Regions from separate parts of the Cellulosimicrobium protaetiae genome, predicted to be linked through region 2. Evidence: riboswitches for the same ligand, from Rfam matches in the RefSeq annotation. Region 2 holds a riboswitch; each other region holds the start of a gene.
The links. Region 2 has a riboswitch for thiamine pyrophosphate ahead of thiD (bifunctional hydroxymethylpyrimidine kinase/phosphomethylpyrimidine kinase). Riboswitches for the same ligand answer to the same signal wherever they lie in the genome.
Positions count from the first base shown of each region.

Region 1 (3,547 bases), 160 kb from region 2:
GAAGGCGTCGAGCGTCCGCGCGACGCGACCGTCGACGTCGTCGAGGCGTGCGAGCCGTGCGGACCAGGCGACCTCGTCGCGCACGGTGCGCGCGAGGAGCTGGTGCTCGGGGTCCTGGAACACCATCGCGACCGGGGCGCCGGTCGCCGTCGTGACCTCGCCCGCGGTGCGCTCGAGCCCGGCCAGACCGCGCAGGAGCGTCGACTTCCCGCCGCCGTTCGGCCCGACGACGGCGAGCACCTCGCCCGCACGGACGTCGAGGTCGACGTCGCGCACGACGGGTGCGTCGGCGCGACGCCTGCGTCCCAGGTGCATCCCGCCGCGGTGGACGTGCAGGCCGCGTGCCCGGAGCGCGACCGGGCGCGACGTGCCGGTCGACGTGCCGGTCGACGTGCCGGTCGACGTGCCGGTCGACGTGCCGACCGACGTCTCGGCGGGTGGGCGGGTCGCGGATCTCTGCAGGGCGGTGGGGGACCGGACGAGGCCGACGAGCCACTCGTCGGTCTCCGAGGAGCCGAGCGGTCCCGGGGCACCCGCCTGCTCCAGCCGGACGTCGAGCGGCAGCCAGCACCCCAGGTCGGCGAGGTCGCGGGCGTGCTCACGCAGGACCCGGTCCGTGGGACCGTGCGCGACGACGCGTCCGTCGCGCCCCAGCACCAGCGTCGCCTCCGGCAGCGCTCCGAGGTCGTCGAGCCGGTGCTCGACGAGCACCACGGAGCGGTGCGGGGGCGAGACGGGGGCCCCGTCGCGGTCGCCGTCGGGGCCGGGACCGGGACCGCGGGCGAGCCCTGCCACGAGCGTCCCGACGTCGTGGGCGGACGCGGGGTCGAGGAGCGCGGTGGGCTCGTCGAGCACGACGAGCTCCGGGTCGGCGACGAGAGCGGCGGCGAGCGCCACGCGTTGCGCCTCGCCGCCGGACAGCGTGTGGGTCGCCCGGTCGTGCAGGTGCGCGGCGCCGACGGCGGCGAGCGCCACGTCCGCCCGCGCGTCCATGGTGCGCGGGTCGGCACCCCGGTTCTCGAGCGCGAACCGCAGCTCCTCGTCCACGCGGGCCAGGCAGAGCTGGTCGCCGGGGCGTTGCTGGACCAGCCCGACGCGTGCGGCGAGCACGGGCGGCGGCACCTCGCGCGGGTCGTCGCCGGCCACGCGGAGCGTGCCTGACACGGTGCCCGGCAGGGTGTGCGGGACGACGCCGACGAGGGCCCGCAGCAACGTCGACTTCCCGCACCCGGACGGGCCGAGGACGAGCAGGCTCGTGCCCGCGGGGACGTGGACGCGGACGTCGTCGAGCACGCGGGCCCCGTGGTGCCCGACGGTGACGGTCAGGGCGGCGGCCGTGACGGCGTCGGGCACGGGCGAGCTCGGCTCAGGCACGGCGGGCCGCGCCGATCGCGAAGGCGTCGAGCGCCCCGGTGCGGGCGAGCGCGTCGCCGAGGAGGCGGGCCGCGAGGCCGCACAGCACGACGCACGAGACGACCTGGATCCCGAGCCGGAGCATCGCGTAGTCCTGACCGAGCCAACCGAACCGGACGGCGTTGAACGCGAACGTGACCAGCGCCGCGCTCACGCCGGACGCGACGAACACCCACCAGCCGTAGCGCCGGTACCGCGTGAGCGCGAACGGCAGCTCGGCGCCGACGCCCTGGACCAGGCCGACGAGGAGCAGGAGCGGCCCGGCGGGGGACGCGAGGAAGACGACCTCGACGAGCGCGGCCAGGGTCTCGGTGAGGATGCCGACACCGGGCTTGCGGACGATGTACGTCGCGAGCGGGCCGACGACGATCCACGCGCCGGCGAGCACGTTCGACGCGAGGTCGGCGAGCGGTCCCATGGCGAGCTGGAGGGGGGCCCAGAGCTGGACGAACGCCCAGTAGACGAACCCGAACACGACGCCGAGGACGGCGATCAGCACCGTCTCGTGCAGGGTCAGCCCGCGGCGTCGTGAGGCGCGCGGGGACGTGCCCGCGCCGGGACCGGCGAGGCCGGGGGGCGCGGCAGGTGGCTCGGTGGTGCGGGGTTCCGTCGCCTGCTGCGGGGCGGTGCGGGGCTCGGTCATGCGGGTTCCCTCCGTCAGGGCCCCCGGGTCGACGGGTGCACGACGGCGCGCCCCCGCCTGGCCCCGCGCGGCCGGCCGGGCGCGCAGGGCGCGCTGGCACGAGCGCGCAGGGGACGGTGACGTCGGCCCTGCTCCCTTCGCTGGTACGAACCAGATCAGGTTCCACGGGTCTGCGGGTGGGACGGGTGTCCGGCCTGCACTCTCAGCGCTCGTGCGCTCCCCGGGGGCGTTCGGCCCGACCCTAGGGTCTCCCGCGCGCCAGGACAATCCCGGCGTCTCACCCATCGGGACGGCGTGCGCGGCATGAGAGCGTGTCGCCATGACGAGTGACAACGACCCCCTGGCCGTGGCAGAGCTGGACCGCCTCGCCGACGACGTCCGGACGGCACCGGCGGGAGACACGACGGCGCAGGTCGCCCTGTGGCGGCAGGTCACCCGCCTCGACACCTGGTTCTTCGTCGCGCGCGGCCCCGACGACCGGCCCCACCCGTACGCCGTGGCGGCCGAGCAGGGGCCGATGGTCTGCCTGTACAGCAGCGCGACCCGCGCGCACGAGGCCGCGGTCACGCTGGGTCTCGTCGTCGAGGGCGACCCCGCGTCTCTGCTGGTGGTGCCGATGCCGGCCGCGATCGACTACGTCGCGTCGCTCGGGGAGGCCGGCGTCGTGGCCGTGACGCTCGACTATCCCCGGATCGGGCACTACGTCCCGTTGGCGAACCTGAGCCTGCTCAAGGCGTGGGCCGCGCAGGACGTGCCGTGACGCCACGGGCCCGGCAGGCAGCTCGCCCGGGCGCACCTTGACACGCATTCGAACACCTGTTCGAATGCTGCCGTGCGGTGGGACGGACAGGCGATCGGCGCGGACGACGGCGCGCTCCCGGGGCTGGAGCGCGCCGGCCTCGTGCGCAGCGTGCGCACGCCCGAGTTCGCGGGCATCACGTTCCACGAGGTGACGGCCAAGAGCGCGCTGTCCAAGGTCCCGGCGATGTCGCGCATGCCCTTCCGCTGGACGGTCAACCCGTACCGCGGGTGCAGCCACGCCTGCTCCTACTGCCTCGCGCCCTCGACCCCGGTGCTGCTCGCCGACGGCACGCAGCGCCCGATCGGCGCGCTGCGCGTCGGCGACGAGATCGTGGGCACCGCGCCGCACGGGGCCTATCGTCGCTACGTGCGCACGCGCGTGCTCGACCGCTGGACCACCCGCAAGCGCGCCTATCGCGTGACCCTCGCGGACGGCACGCGCCTCGTCGCGAGCGGCGACCACCGGTTCCTCACCGAGCGGGGCTGGCGGCACGTCGTCGGGGGTCCGGGGCGGCGTGCCCACCTCGCGCTCGGGGACGTCCTCGTCGGCCCGGGCGCCGCGGCGCTCGCGGACGGCGGCGTCGCCCTCGAGGGCCGCGACGTGACCGGCGGCGACGCGCTGCGCGTCGACTCTCTCGAGGCCCTGGACGGGCCGGGGGAGGAGAGCGAGCTCGTCGACATCACGACGGG
Region 1 is NZ_CP052757.1:2,911,480-2,915,026, reverse strand. It holds gene FIC82_RS12390 (ABC transporter ATP-binding protein) at 1-1,374, opposite strand, end outside; gene FIC82_RS12385 (ECF transporter S component) at 1,367-2,056, opposite strand; TPP riboswitch at 2,170-2,289, opposite strand; gene FIC82_RS12380 (hypothetical protein) at 2,376-2,816, shown strand; gene FIC82_RS12375 (Rv2578c family radical SAM protein) at 2,889-3,547, shown strand, end outside.
Region 1: another riboswitch for thiamine pyrophosphate. It lies ahead of FIC82_RS12385 (ECF transporter S component); the one in region 2 lies ahead of thiD (bifunctional hydroxymethylpyrimidine kinase/phosphomethylpyrimidine kinase).

Region 2 (3,547 bases):
ACCGCCGTCGAGGACGTCGCCCGAGCCTGACCCCTGCCACCCCGACCGACGAGGACCGATGGACGACCAGCTCGCACGACCCCTGACCCTCCTCGGGGCGTACGCCCTCGCGGGCGTCCCCGACCCCGGCGGCTGGTACGCCGCGCTCGACGCCGACGGGCTCGACGGGCTGGAGCACCCCGTCGACCCCGACGACGCGGGCGCGCTCGCCACCGTGGCCGCGGGGCTCCCCGGGCACTGGTCGCTGGTCCCCACCACGGTCGCCGCGACCGCGCGCCGCGCCACGACGGACCGGGCGTACGGGCTCGCGTCCGACGACGAGGCGGGCCGCCGCGCCGCGGTCGACGGCGTCGGCCGGGTCCTCGACGCCGTGGCGCGGCTGGCCGAGTCCGAGGGCCGCCGGCGCGTCGTCGCCGTCGAGCTCCAGTCGGCGCCCGGTCCCGGGCGGGGTTCCGGTGCCGCGCTCGCGCGCAGCCTCACCGAGCTCGCCGCCGTCGCGCCCGCGGGGCTCCCGCTCGTCGTGGAGCACTGCGACGCGCCGCGCCCGTGGGGCGTCGCGGAGAAGGGGTTCCTGCCGCTCGACGACGAGATCGCGGCGGTCGCGCGTGCGGCCCGGGACACGGGCCACCCCCTGCACGTCGGGCTCAACTGGGGCCGGTCCGCGATCGAGGGACGCAGCGCCGCGACGCCCGTCGAGCACGCGCGCGCAGCGGCGGCGTCCGGTCTCCTCGCGAGCGCGATGCTCTCGGGGGCGAGCGGGACGCCGGGCCGGTGGGGCGAGCCGTGGTCGGACGCGCACGTGCCCCCGCACGGCACGGACCCCGCGCTCCCCCGACCGGAGGACTCGATGCTCGGGCCGGCCGAGGTGCGCGAGTTCCTCGCCGCCGCCGGGCCCGTCCCGATCGTCGGCGCCAAGGTCACGGCGCGCCCGTCGGACGCCGCTCCGGCCGAGCGTCTCGCGGTCGCCCGCGCCACGCTCGCCGTGCTGCGGGACGCGCTCGAGGACGTCCTTCCCGCCTGGGCCGGAGCACGCGCCGAGGGCTGAGTGCTCAGCCGGGGGCGACGGGCGACACCGCGTGCAGGTGGTCGACCGGGCCCCGGCCCGTCCCGACCCGTAGCGCGGAGCCGGCGCGCAGGGCACCCGTGAGCCACGCCTTGGCGTCGCGCGCGGCCTCGGCCCAGCCCTCGCGCTGCGGACGGAGCGCCGCGAGCGCCGCGGAGAGCGAGCACCCCGTCCCGTGCGTGTGGAGTGTGTGCACGCGTGCGGCGTCGAACGTCGTGACCACGGGCGCCGCGTCCGGGGTCGTTCCCGGCGCGACGAGGGCGTCGGGCGACGTCGCGCCGGTGAGGTGACCGCCCTTGAGCAGCACGACGGTGTCGCTCGTCGTCGCGTACGACGTCGCCTGGTGCAGCGCGTCGTCCCACGTCGTGGCGACGTCCTGCCCGGCGAGGACGGCCAGCTCGGGCAGGTTCGGCGTCACGACGTCGGCCCGCGCCGCGAGGTCGCGCACGGCCTGCTCGGCGCCCGCGTCGAGCAGGCGGTGCCCCGACGTGGCGACCATGACGGGGTCGAGGACGACCCAGGGACGCGGGAGCCCGGAGTCGGTGCGCGCGGTCGCGAGCGCGTCGAGCCAGGCCCCGATCTCGCGGGCGTTCGCCTCGTCGGCGACCATGCCGATCTTCACGGCGTCGATCTCGACGTCGTCGGACACTGCGTCAAGCTGCTCGCGCAGGAACGCCGGTCCGGGGACGTGCACGGACCGCACCCCGTGCGTGTTCTGCGCGACGAGCGCGGTCGTCACGGCCATCCCGTAGGCGCCGTGCGCGGCGAACGACTTGAGGTCGGCCTGGATGCCCGCTCCCCCGGTCGGGTCGGTCCCCGCGATCGACAGGACGCGCGGCCGCGAGGGCCGACGGGGGCGGTCGCCCCGGGGGGCAGGAGCGTGCTGGGGCAGGGCGAGCGTCATCGCCGGACATCCCTTCGCTGGTACGAGCCAGAGCAGGTTCGACGGGTCTCCTCTCAGCCCCGGTCGTGGGGCACCCCGTGTCGGTGGCCATGCTAGTGGCTCGTCACGTGCCCGGACGCGCCGACGCCGCCGGTGCGGGTCGGGCGGCGTCGGGGCCGCGTGCGTGCGGGAGCAGCGTGCGGGAGCGGTGTCGCGCGCGGTCAGCGGCGCGGGAGCTCCCCCGGCATCGGGTCGTCCGCGCCCCAGCGCGTGACGCGCAGGCGCCGCGCGTCCGGGCCGGGCAGGACGTCACCCCGGTCCTTCGCCTCCGCGGCGGCCTCGCGCAGCGACTCGGGCGAGTCGTGCGTGACGCGCACGAACGCGCCCGAGAAGGCGTCGAGCTCGCCGCGCGCGATCGCGACGACCATCTCGACCGTACGGTCGACCGGGGTCCACTCGGTGCGGCCCTCGTGCATGACCATCGACGCCGTCATGTCGGTCTGGACGACCCCCGGCGAGACCTCGAAGGTGCGCAGGCCGCGCGCGAAGCCGGACCGGTGCAGGTTCGCGCCGAGCCGCAGGAGGGCGGTCTTGCTCGCGTTGTACGCGCTCGCGCCGTCCATGTCGTGCGAGCCCGCGCCGCTGTTGAGGTCGACGACGCGGCCCCCGCCGCGGGCGAGCATCCCCGGCACCACCGCGCGCGCGAGCAGGAACGGCCCGCGCACGTTGGTCTCGACGATCGCCCACCACTCGTCCGGGTCGGCCTCCCACAGCGGCACCTCGGCGTCGACACGACCCGCGTTGTTGACGAGCAGGTCGACGCTCCCGAGGTCGTCCTCGGCGTGCCGGACGGCGGCCGTGACCGCCGCGGCGTCCGTGACGTCCGCGGTCACGACGACGGCGCGCCCCGCGCCGCCGGTGAGCGCACCGATCTCGTCGGCCACGCCTGCGAGCCGGTTCGCGTCGCGCGCGAGGAGCGCGACGTCGAGGCCCGCCGCCGCGAGGCCGACGGCGATCGCGCGGCCGATGCCGCGCGACGCCCCGGTCACGAGCGCCGTCCGCGCGGGCGCGACGGTCCCCGCCGCGCCCACACCGAGGTTCGCGCTCACGCCCGCAGCTCCGCGCCGACGCGCTCGCGCGCGGCGGTCACCGCACCCTCGCGGACGCGCGCGACGTCGTCCGCGGTCAGCGTGCGGTCCGCGGCGCGCAGCCGCAGCGAGAACGCCAGCGACTTGCGCCCCGCCCCGACCTGCTCGCCGGTGAAGACGTCGAACAGCGCGACCTCCTCGACCAGGTCTCCCGCGCCGGCGACGATCGCGTCGCGGAGCGACTGCGCGGTCACGTCGGCGTCCACGACGAAGGCGAGGTCCTCCTTGGCCGCAGGGAAGCCCGAGACGGGCGTCGCCTGCACGGGCTCGTCCGACGAGCCGGCGACGAGCGCCGACAGGTCGACCTCGAACGCGACCGCGCGAGCGGGCAGGCCGAGGTTCTCGACCACCTTGGGGTGCAGCTCGCCCGCGTGCCCGACGACGGTCCCGTCGGCGAGCTCGAGGCGCGCGCAACGGCCCGGGTGGAACGGGGCGCGCCCGGTGTCGGCCACG
Region 2 is NZ_CP052757.1:3,073,769-3,077,315, forward strand. It holds gene FIC82_RS13145 (hypothetical protein) at 1-30, shown strand, start outside; gene FIC82_RS13150 (DUF4862 family protein) at 59-1,045, shown strand; gene thiD (bifunctional hydroxymethylpyrimidine kinase/phosphomethylpyrimidine kinase) at 1,050-1,967, opposite strand; TPP riboswitch at 1,960-2,055, opposite strand; gene FIC82_RS13160 (SDR family oxidoreductase) at 2,168-3,055, opposite strand; gene pheT (phenylalanine--tRNA ligase subunit beta) at 3,052-3,547, opposite strand, start outside.

Region 3 (3,547 bases), 2.0 Mb from region 2:
GCGACCATGAGGGCCGCGGCCACGACGACGAGCTGGACCACCGACAGCACGGCGGCGGTGCGCAGGTCGAGGAACTGGGTGGTCTGGATCCAGATCTCCGTCTCGATCGTCCCGTAGCGGATGCCGCCCAGGACGAGGACGACGCCGAACGCCGTCGCGCAGAAGAGGAAGACGATCGACGCGGCGCTCGCTATCGCCGGCGTCAGCGCGGGGAGCGTGACGGTGCGGAACGCGCGCCACGGCGTCGCGCCCAGCGCCCGCGCGGCCTGCTCGGCGCGGGGGTCGAGGTGCTCCCACAGCCCGCCGACCGTACGCACCACCACGGAGTAGTTGAAGAACACGAGCGCGACGACGATCGCCGCGAACGTCTCGTCGAGCCTCAGGAACCCGAGCGGGCCGCCCTGCACGAGCAGCGACCGGAAGGCGACGCCGACGACGACGGTCGGGAGCACGAACGGCACCGTGACGAGCGCGCGCACGACCCGCCGCCCGGGGAACCGGCACCGGTACAGCACGTACGCACCGGGCACGCCGAGCAGCACGGAGAACGCCGTGCCGAGCACGGCCTGCCACAGCGTGAGCCCGAGGATGCGCCACGTCCGCGGCTGGGAGAAGACCTCCGCGAACCCGGACAGGTCCAGGCCGCCGTCGTCCCCGACGAACCCGCGCGCCACGAGCGTGACCACCGGCCACGCGAAGAACACCCCGAGGAACACCAGCGGCACCGCCGCCGCCAGCCCCCAGGCCGCCCCGCGCCCGAGGCGACCCCGCCAGGGTGCCCGCGCCCTCACCACGGTTCTCCCTCGGCCGACCACGGTTCTACCTCGCGGGACCAGGGCTCTACCTCGCGTGACCACGGTTCTATCTCGCGAGGTAGAACCGTGGTCACGCGTGGACCGGGCGTCAGTCGACGACCGTCGCCGTCCATGCCTTGATCCACTCGTCGCGGTGCGCCGAGATGTCGGCGGGCGCGACCTCGAAGGGCTCGTCGGCGAGCGGCGCGAACTCGGCCCAGCCGTCGGGGAGCGCGACGGAGTCGTCGGCGGGGTACATGTACATCTGGCCGGGCACGTCGGCCTGGAACGCCTCGCTCACGAGGAAGTCGACGAGCTGCTGCGCGCCCTCGGGGTTCTTCGCGTTCGCGAGCACGCCCGCGTACTCGACCTGGCGGAAGCACGTGTCGAGCAGAGCCCCGGTCGTGGACGCGGAGCCGTCCTCGGTGAGCGTGAACGCGGGCGACGTCGAGTACGACAGCACGAGCGGGCGCGGCCCCGCGCCCTCGGAGCCGGAGAAGTCGACGTAGTAGGCGTCAGACCAGCCGTCGACGACCTTCACGCCGTTGGCGCGCAGGTCGGCCCAGTAGTCCTCCCAGCCGTCCTCGCCGAACGCCCCGACGGTCGCGAGGAGGAACGCGAGACCCGGCGACGAGGTCGCGGGGTTGGTCACGACGAGGAGGTCCTCGTACTCCGGCTTCGCGAGGTCCTCGAGCGAGACGGGCTCCGGGATCCCGGCGTCGGCGAACCACGCGTGGTCGACGTTGACGCAGACGTCGCCGAGGTCGACCGCCGTGAGCTCGTCGCCGTCGCCGACGGCGTACGAGGCCGCCGAGTCGGACAGGCCCTCCGGCACGTAGGGCGCGAGCACGCCCTCGTCGATCGCGCGGGACGCGAACGTGTTGTCGATCCCGAACACGACGTCGCCCAGCGGCGAGTCCTTCGTGAGGATCAGCTGGTTGACGAGCGCGCCGCCGTCGCCGGGCGCGACCTGCTCGACGGTGAGCCCGCTCTCCTCCTCGAACGCCGCGAGGACCTCGTCGCTCACGGCGAAGGAGTCGTGCGTCACGAGGGTGACGGTGTCGCCGGTGCCCGACGCGTCGTCGCCCCCCGAGCCTGACGTCGCGTCGTCGCCGCCGCTGCACGCGGCGAGCGCGAGGAGGGCGAGGGTCGTCCCCGCGCCGGTGACGAGGGACCGGGCCCGGCGGGTGCGGGCGGTCGTGCGTTGCATGTGTCCTCCCAGGACGTTCAGGAGGGGTCCACCGGCCCGCGCGACCGACGCTGCGACGAGCGCGGACGACCGCACGAGCAGGTGATCGAGATTCCCGACTTCCTCCACCGGTGCTAACCGGGTCAGGTTCGAGGGTCTGCGGTGGTCCGCACTCTCAGCTCCTCCAGGAGCTCCCCTGTCGTTCACGTCGAGCCTACACCGGGCCGCCCCTCGGGAATCCCCCTGAGAGAACCCTGAGAGCGGCCCTGCGGCGACCAGGGAAGGGTCCGGGCCGGTCCCCGATGCCCGGGGGTACGCCCCCGCGGGAGGGTCGTGACGACCGGACCGGGAGCCCCGGCCGACGACCGCAGGAGGGGAAGGACCGATGAGCAGCAGACCTGGGACGACGGGTGCGACGACGACCGTCGCCGCGTCCGCAGAGCACGCCACGGGGGCCGCAGGAGCCTCCGGAACCACGCCGGAGCGTCCCGTGATCGCCACCGCGCGCGGCCTCGTCAAGACCTACGGGCGCGGCGAGGCGACGGTCCGCGCGCTCGACGGCGTGGACGTCGACCTCGAGCGGGGGCGTCTGACCGCGATCATGGGCCCCTCGGGGTCGGGAAAGTCGACCCTCATGCACTGCCTCGCCGGACTGGACTCCCCCACGGTGGGGACCGTCGTCGTCGACGGCGAGACGGTCTCCGCGATGAGCGAGCGGCGCCTGACGCGGCTGCGCCGCACGCGCATCGGGTTCGTGTTCCAGTCGTTCAACCTGGTCCCGACGCTCACGGCGGAGGAGAACATCGTGCTCCCGCTCGCCGTCGCGCGCCGGCCCGTGGACCGCGAGTGGTTCGACCGCGTGGTCGACGCCGTGGGGCTGCGCCCGCGCCTCGGGCACCGCCCGGCGGAGCTCTCGGGCGGGCAGCAGCAGCGCGTCGCGTGCGCGCGGGCGCTCGTGTCCCGCCCGGCCGTCGTGTTCGCGGACGAGCCGACGGGCAACCTCGACTCGCGCGCCGCCGCGGAGGTGCTCGGCTTCCTGCGCTCCTCGGTGGACGACCTCGGCCAGTCCGTCGCCATGGTCACGCACGACCCGACGGCGGCGTCGTACGCGCACCGCGTCCTGTTCCTCGCGGACGGCCGCCTGGTGACCGAGCTGCGCGACCCGACCCCGCAGGCCGTCCTCGACACGCTCGGGGCCCTCACGCCGGCGGCATCCGCGGGCGCGCACCCCGCCGACCCGGCGCACGAACCGGCGGGCGTCCGATGATGGGCCGGATCGCGCTGCGCGGCGTGCGCGCGCACGGCGCGCAGCTCGTGCTGTCCGTGCTCGCGGTGACGATCGGCGTCGCGTTCGTCACCGGCACGTTCGCGCTGCGCGCCATGCTGGAGTCGACGTTCGACGGCATCGTCGCGTCGTCGATCCAGGCCGACGCGTACGTGCGCGGCGCCGCCGCCGCCGGGTCCGCGCTCGAGTCCTCGTCCGCGCAGCTCGGCGGGGCCCGCAGCCTCGTCCCGGCGGACCTGGCCGGCACGCTCGACGCGCGCGACGACGTCGGCCTCGCGC
Region 3 is NZ_CP052757.1:1,068,134-1,071,680, reverse strand. It holds gene FIC82_RS04580 (ABC transporter permease) at 1-794, opposite strand, end outside; gene FIC82_RS04575 (thiamine ABC transporter substrate-binding protein) at 904-2,004, opposite strand; TPP riboswitch at 2,087-2,191, opposite strand; gene FIC82_RS04570 (ABC transporter ATP-binding protein) at 2,369-3,250, shown strand; gene FIC82_RS04565 (ABC transporter permease) at 3,247-3,547, shown strand, end outside.
Region 3: another riboswitch for thiamine pyrophosphate. It lies ahead of FIC82_RS04575 (thiamine ABC transporter substrate-binding protein); the one in region 2 lies ahead of thiD (bifunctional hydroxymethylpyrimidine kinase/phosphomethylpyrimidine kinase).

Region 4 (3,547 bases), 720 kb from region 2:
ACGGCGGTCACGATCTCGATGCGGTCGCCGGGCGCGACGACGGTCGTCGCCCACGAGCCGCGCGGCACGACGGCGTCGTCCACGGCGACGGCGACGCCCTGCGGCGTCCCGTCGGCGACGTACGCGGGCACGAGCGCCGCGACGAGCTGCTCGAGGTGCACGGGTGCGTCGAGCGGGTAGGGCTCGCCGTTGACGAGCGCGGTCGGAGCGGGTGGGGTCATGAAGATCACCTCGGTGTCGTCGTCGAGAGCGCGGCGAAGCGGTCGGGGCGGGTCGGGGCGAGGGCGGTCGCGGCGTCGGTGGGGAGCGCGGCGCCGGTGAGGCCGGCGACGACAGCGGCGGCGGTGAGCGGCGCGAGCAGGATGCCGTTGCGGCCGTGGCCGGTCGCGAGGTGCAGCCCGGGGACGTCCGTGGGGCCGACGAGCGGCAGGTTGTCCGGCGTCGCGGGGCGCGCCCGGGGCGTGACGTCGACGAGCGCGGCCTCGTCGATGCCGGGCAGGAGTGCGCGTGCGTCGCGCAGCAGCGCGAACACCCCGCCCGCGGTCGCGCGGCGGTCGTCGGGGTTCTCCTCGGACGTCGCGCCCACGACGACCTCCCGGTGCCCCGCGCAGCCGTGACCCTGCCCCTCCGGGACCGGGTCGCGCGGCACGACGTACACCGGTCGCCCCTGCACGACGCCGCGCACCACGTGCTCCAGCGCGAGGTCCGGACCGGCGTCGAGGCGCAGCGTCTGGCCCTTCACCGGTCGGGTGGGCACGACGGCGCCCGGCACGTCCGCGAGCAGCGCGCCGGACTCCCAGCCCGCGGCGACGACGACCGCGCCCGCCCGGTGGAGCCGGCCCGCGTCGTCGTGCACCCCGACGACCCGCCCGGCCGGGTCGAGCGCGAGCCGCGTCGCCGACGCACGCACGACGGCGGCGTGCACGACCGAACCTCCGTCCGCGCCCGCGAGCGTGCCCGGCTTCGCACCGGGGACGGCGTCGAGCGCGCCGAGCAGCGCGGCGTGCGCCGCGCGCGGGTCGACCGCGTGGTCCGCGGGCGCCCAGGCCGCGCCCGCGACCCGCGGGCCGAGGTACGGCTCGCGCCGACGCGCGTCGGCGACGGTGAGCTCGTGCGACGCGAGGCCGTGCGCGGCGTGCAGGGCGAGGACGCGGCGCAGCAGGGCGAGGTCGTCGGCGTCGTACGCGAGCGTGAGGGTGCCCGCGGTGCGCAGCCCGACGTCGGCCCCCGTCGCGGCGTGCAGGTCCGCGGCGAACCCGGGCCAGGTCGCTGCGGCGGCGAGGTGCAGGCGCAGCGCGGCGTCCTCGCCGAAGTCCGCCTCCGTGACCGGGGCGAGCATGCCCGCGGCGGCGTGCGTGGCCCCGTCGCCCGGCGCCGGGTCCAGCACCGTGACGGTCAGCCCGGCGCGCGCCGCGCGCCACGCGACGGCGAGCCCCACGATGCCGCCGCCCACGACGACGACGTCGCGTGCGCCGTCGGGCACGGGCGCACCGGCCCCGGACGTGCGGGGTCCGGGACGGACAGGGGTGTGCATGCGCGCTCCCTTCGCTGGCATGACCCAGATCAGGTTCGACGGTCGGCTCCGACGCCCTCTCAGCCCCGTGCGGGGCTCCCGTGCTGTCGGCCACACTACCCGCGTGCGGGAGCGGGCGCGGCTAGGCTCCGGCGGGTGAGCACCGAGACCTTCGCCACGCCCGCTACCCCCGTCGTGCCGGCTCCGGACGACGCGCGCACCCGCCTCGCCGATGCGCGCCTGTACCTCTGCACCGACGCGCGCGAGGAGCGCGGCGACCTCGAGGACTTCCTCCACGCCGCGCTCGCGGGGGGCGTCGACGTCGTCCAGCTCCGCGACAAGTCGCTCGACGTCGCGCGCGAGCTCGAGCTGCAGGATCTCGTCGCCCGGGTGGCGGCGGAGCACGGCGCGCTCTGGGCGGTCAACGACCGGGCCGACGTCGCGCGCCTCGCCGGCGCGCCCGTCGTCCACATGGGCCAGGGCGACCTCCCCGTGCCCGCGGTGCGCTCCCTGCTCGGCCCGGCGCCGGTGCTCGGCCGGTCCACCCACTCGGCCGACCAGGCCGCCGTGGCCGAGGCCGACCCGGACGTCGACTACTTCTGCGTCGGGCCGCTGTGGGCGACGCCCACGAAGCCGGGACGCGCCGCCGTCGGGCTCGACCTGCTGCGCGACGTCGCCGCGACGCGCCCGACGACCCCCTGGTTCGCGATCGGAGGGATCGATGCCGAGCGGCTCGGTGCGGTGCTCGACGCCGGCGCGACGCGCGTCGTCGTCGTGCGGGCGATCACGCAGGCGTCCGACCCCGAGCGTGCGGCGCGGGACCTGCGCGCCCGGCTCGGCACCGTCTGACGCGGGCGCTCCGCCGCGCCTCGACGCGGCGGAGAACGTCTCGGTATGGGTACTTCTGCCCGCCGCAGGAGGGTTACGCGGGTGTGCCCGGTATGGCAGGGTCGACGGCGGGTCGCCGCCCGGCAGTCGGGTGGCGGTGGACCGTCCGACTCGGGGGATCATGAACCGCGCACGCTCGTCGCTCACCGCCCTGGCCGTCATCGCCACGCTCGCGCTGTCAGGCTGCGGGCTGCTCGGCGGATCCCCGGAGGACGCCGACCCGCCCGCGGCGAGCTCGGCGCAGGCCGACGAGGGTGGCGCGGAGGCCGGCGTCGACGAGGCCGCCGCGGGTGGCGCGGCGCGCGTCGCCGACTCCGTCATGGCCGAGCAGACCGTCGACGCCCCGAGCAGTGAGCTCGGGGGAGAGCTCACGACGACGCTGCGCTCCGTCGAGGTCCAGGACGAGATCCTCACGGTGCGGTGGGCGCTCCGCTGGGACAGCGACGACCAGCCGGACGACGCGTCGGCGAGCCACCTGGACCTCGGCATCGACTGGGTCCTCACCGCGACCGACCCCGTCGGGCTCGTGCAGTACCGTCCGTTCTGCACGGAGGGCTCGTGGAAGGGTGGCTCACCGGACCCGCAGCAGTGCAGCTATCACATCGTCGGCTCGCCGCGGTACCCGTTCGACGGGTTCGTCAACCACGCGACGATCGAGGCGTTCGCCCAGCTCCCCGCCCCCGAGGGATCGCCCGCGACGATCGACGTCCTGCCCGGCCAGGGGCTGCCGGTCTTCACGGCCGCGGAGATCACGTACCTCGACGGTGCCGAGTGACGAGCTCCGCGCGGACCGCCGGCCGCTCGCCGCGCGTGCGTGCGGTCCGCACGGCGGCCGCGACCTTCCTCGGGGCCGTGCTCGTCGCCGCGCCGCTCGGCCCGACGCTCCCCGCGGCAGCGTCCGACGACGGCTCCGATCGTCACGACGAGCTCGTCGCCGAGGTCGAGCAGGAGCTCGCGGCGGAGCGCGAGGCGATCCTCGACGCGACGCCTCCCGGGGCGATCACGGACGCGATGCGCGAGGACGCCGTCCACCCGCTGAACGTCGACGACTCGACGTTCCCGCTCGACGTCGAGGACGCGACCACGCGCCTGGAGACGACGCGCGAGGACGCCGGCGAGACGGTCGTCGTGCTCACCTCCGACCTC
Region 4 is NZ_CP052757.1:3,789,316-3,792,862, reverse strand. It holds gene thiS (sulfur carrier protein ThiS) at 1-221, opposite strand, end outside; gene thiO (glycine oxidase ThiO) at 227-1,534, opposite strand; TPP riboswitch at 1,539-1,618, opposite strand; gene thiE (thiamine phosphate synthase) at 1,670-2,362, shown strand; gene FIC82_RS16300 (GNAT family protein) at 2,523-3,176, shown strand; gene FIC82_RS16295 (OmpA family protein) at 3,173-3,547, shown strand, end outside.
Region 4: another riboswitch for thiamine pyrophosphate. It lies ahead of thiO (glycine oxidase ThiO); the one in region 2 lies ahead of thiD (bifunctional hydroxymethylpyrimidine kinase/phosphomethylpyrimidine kinase).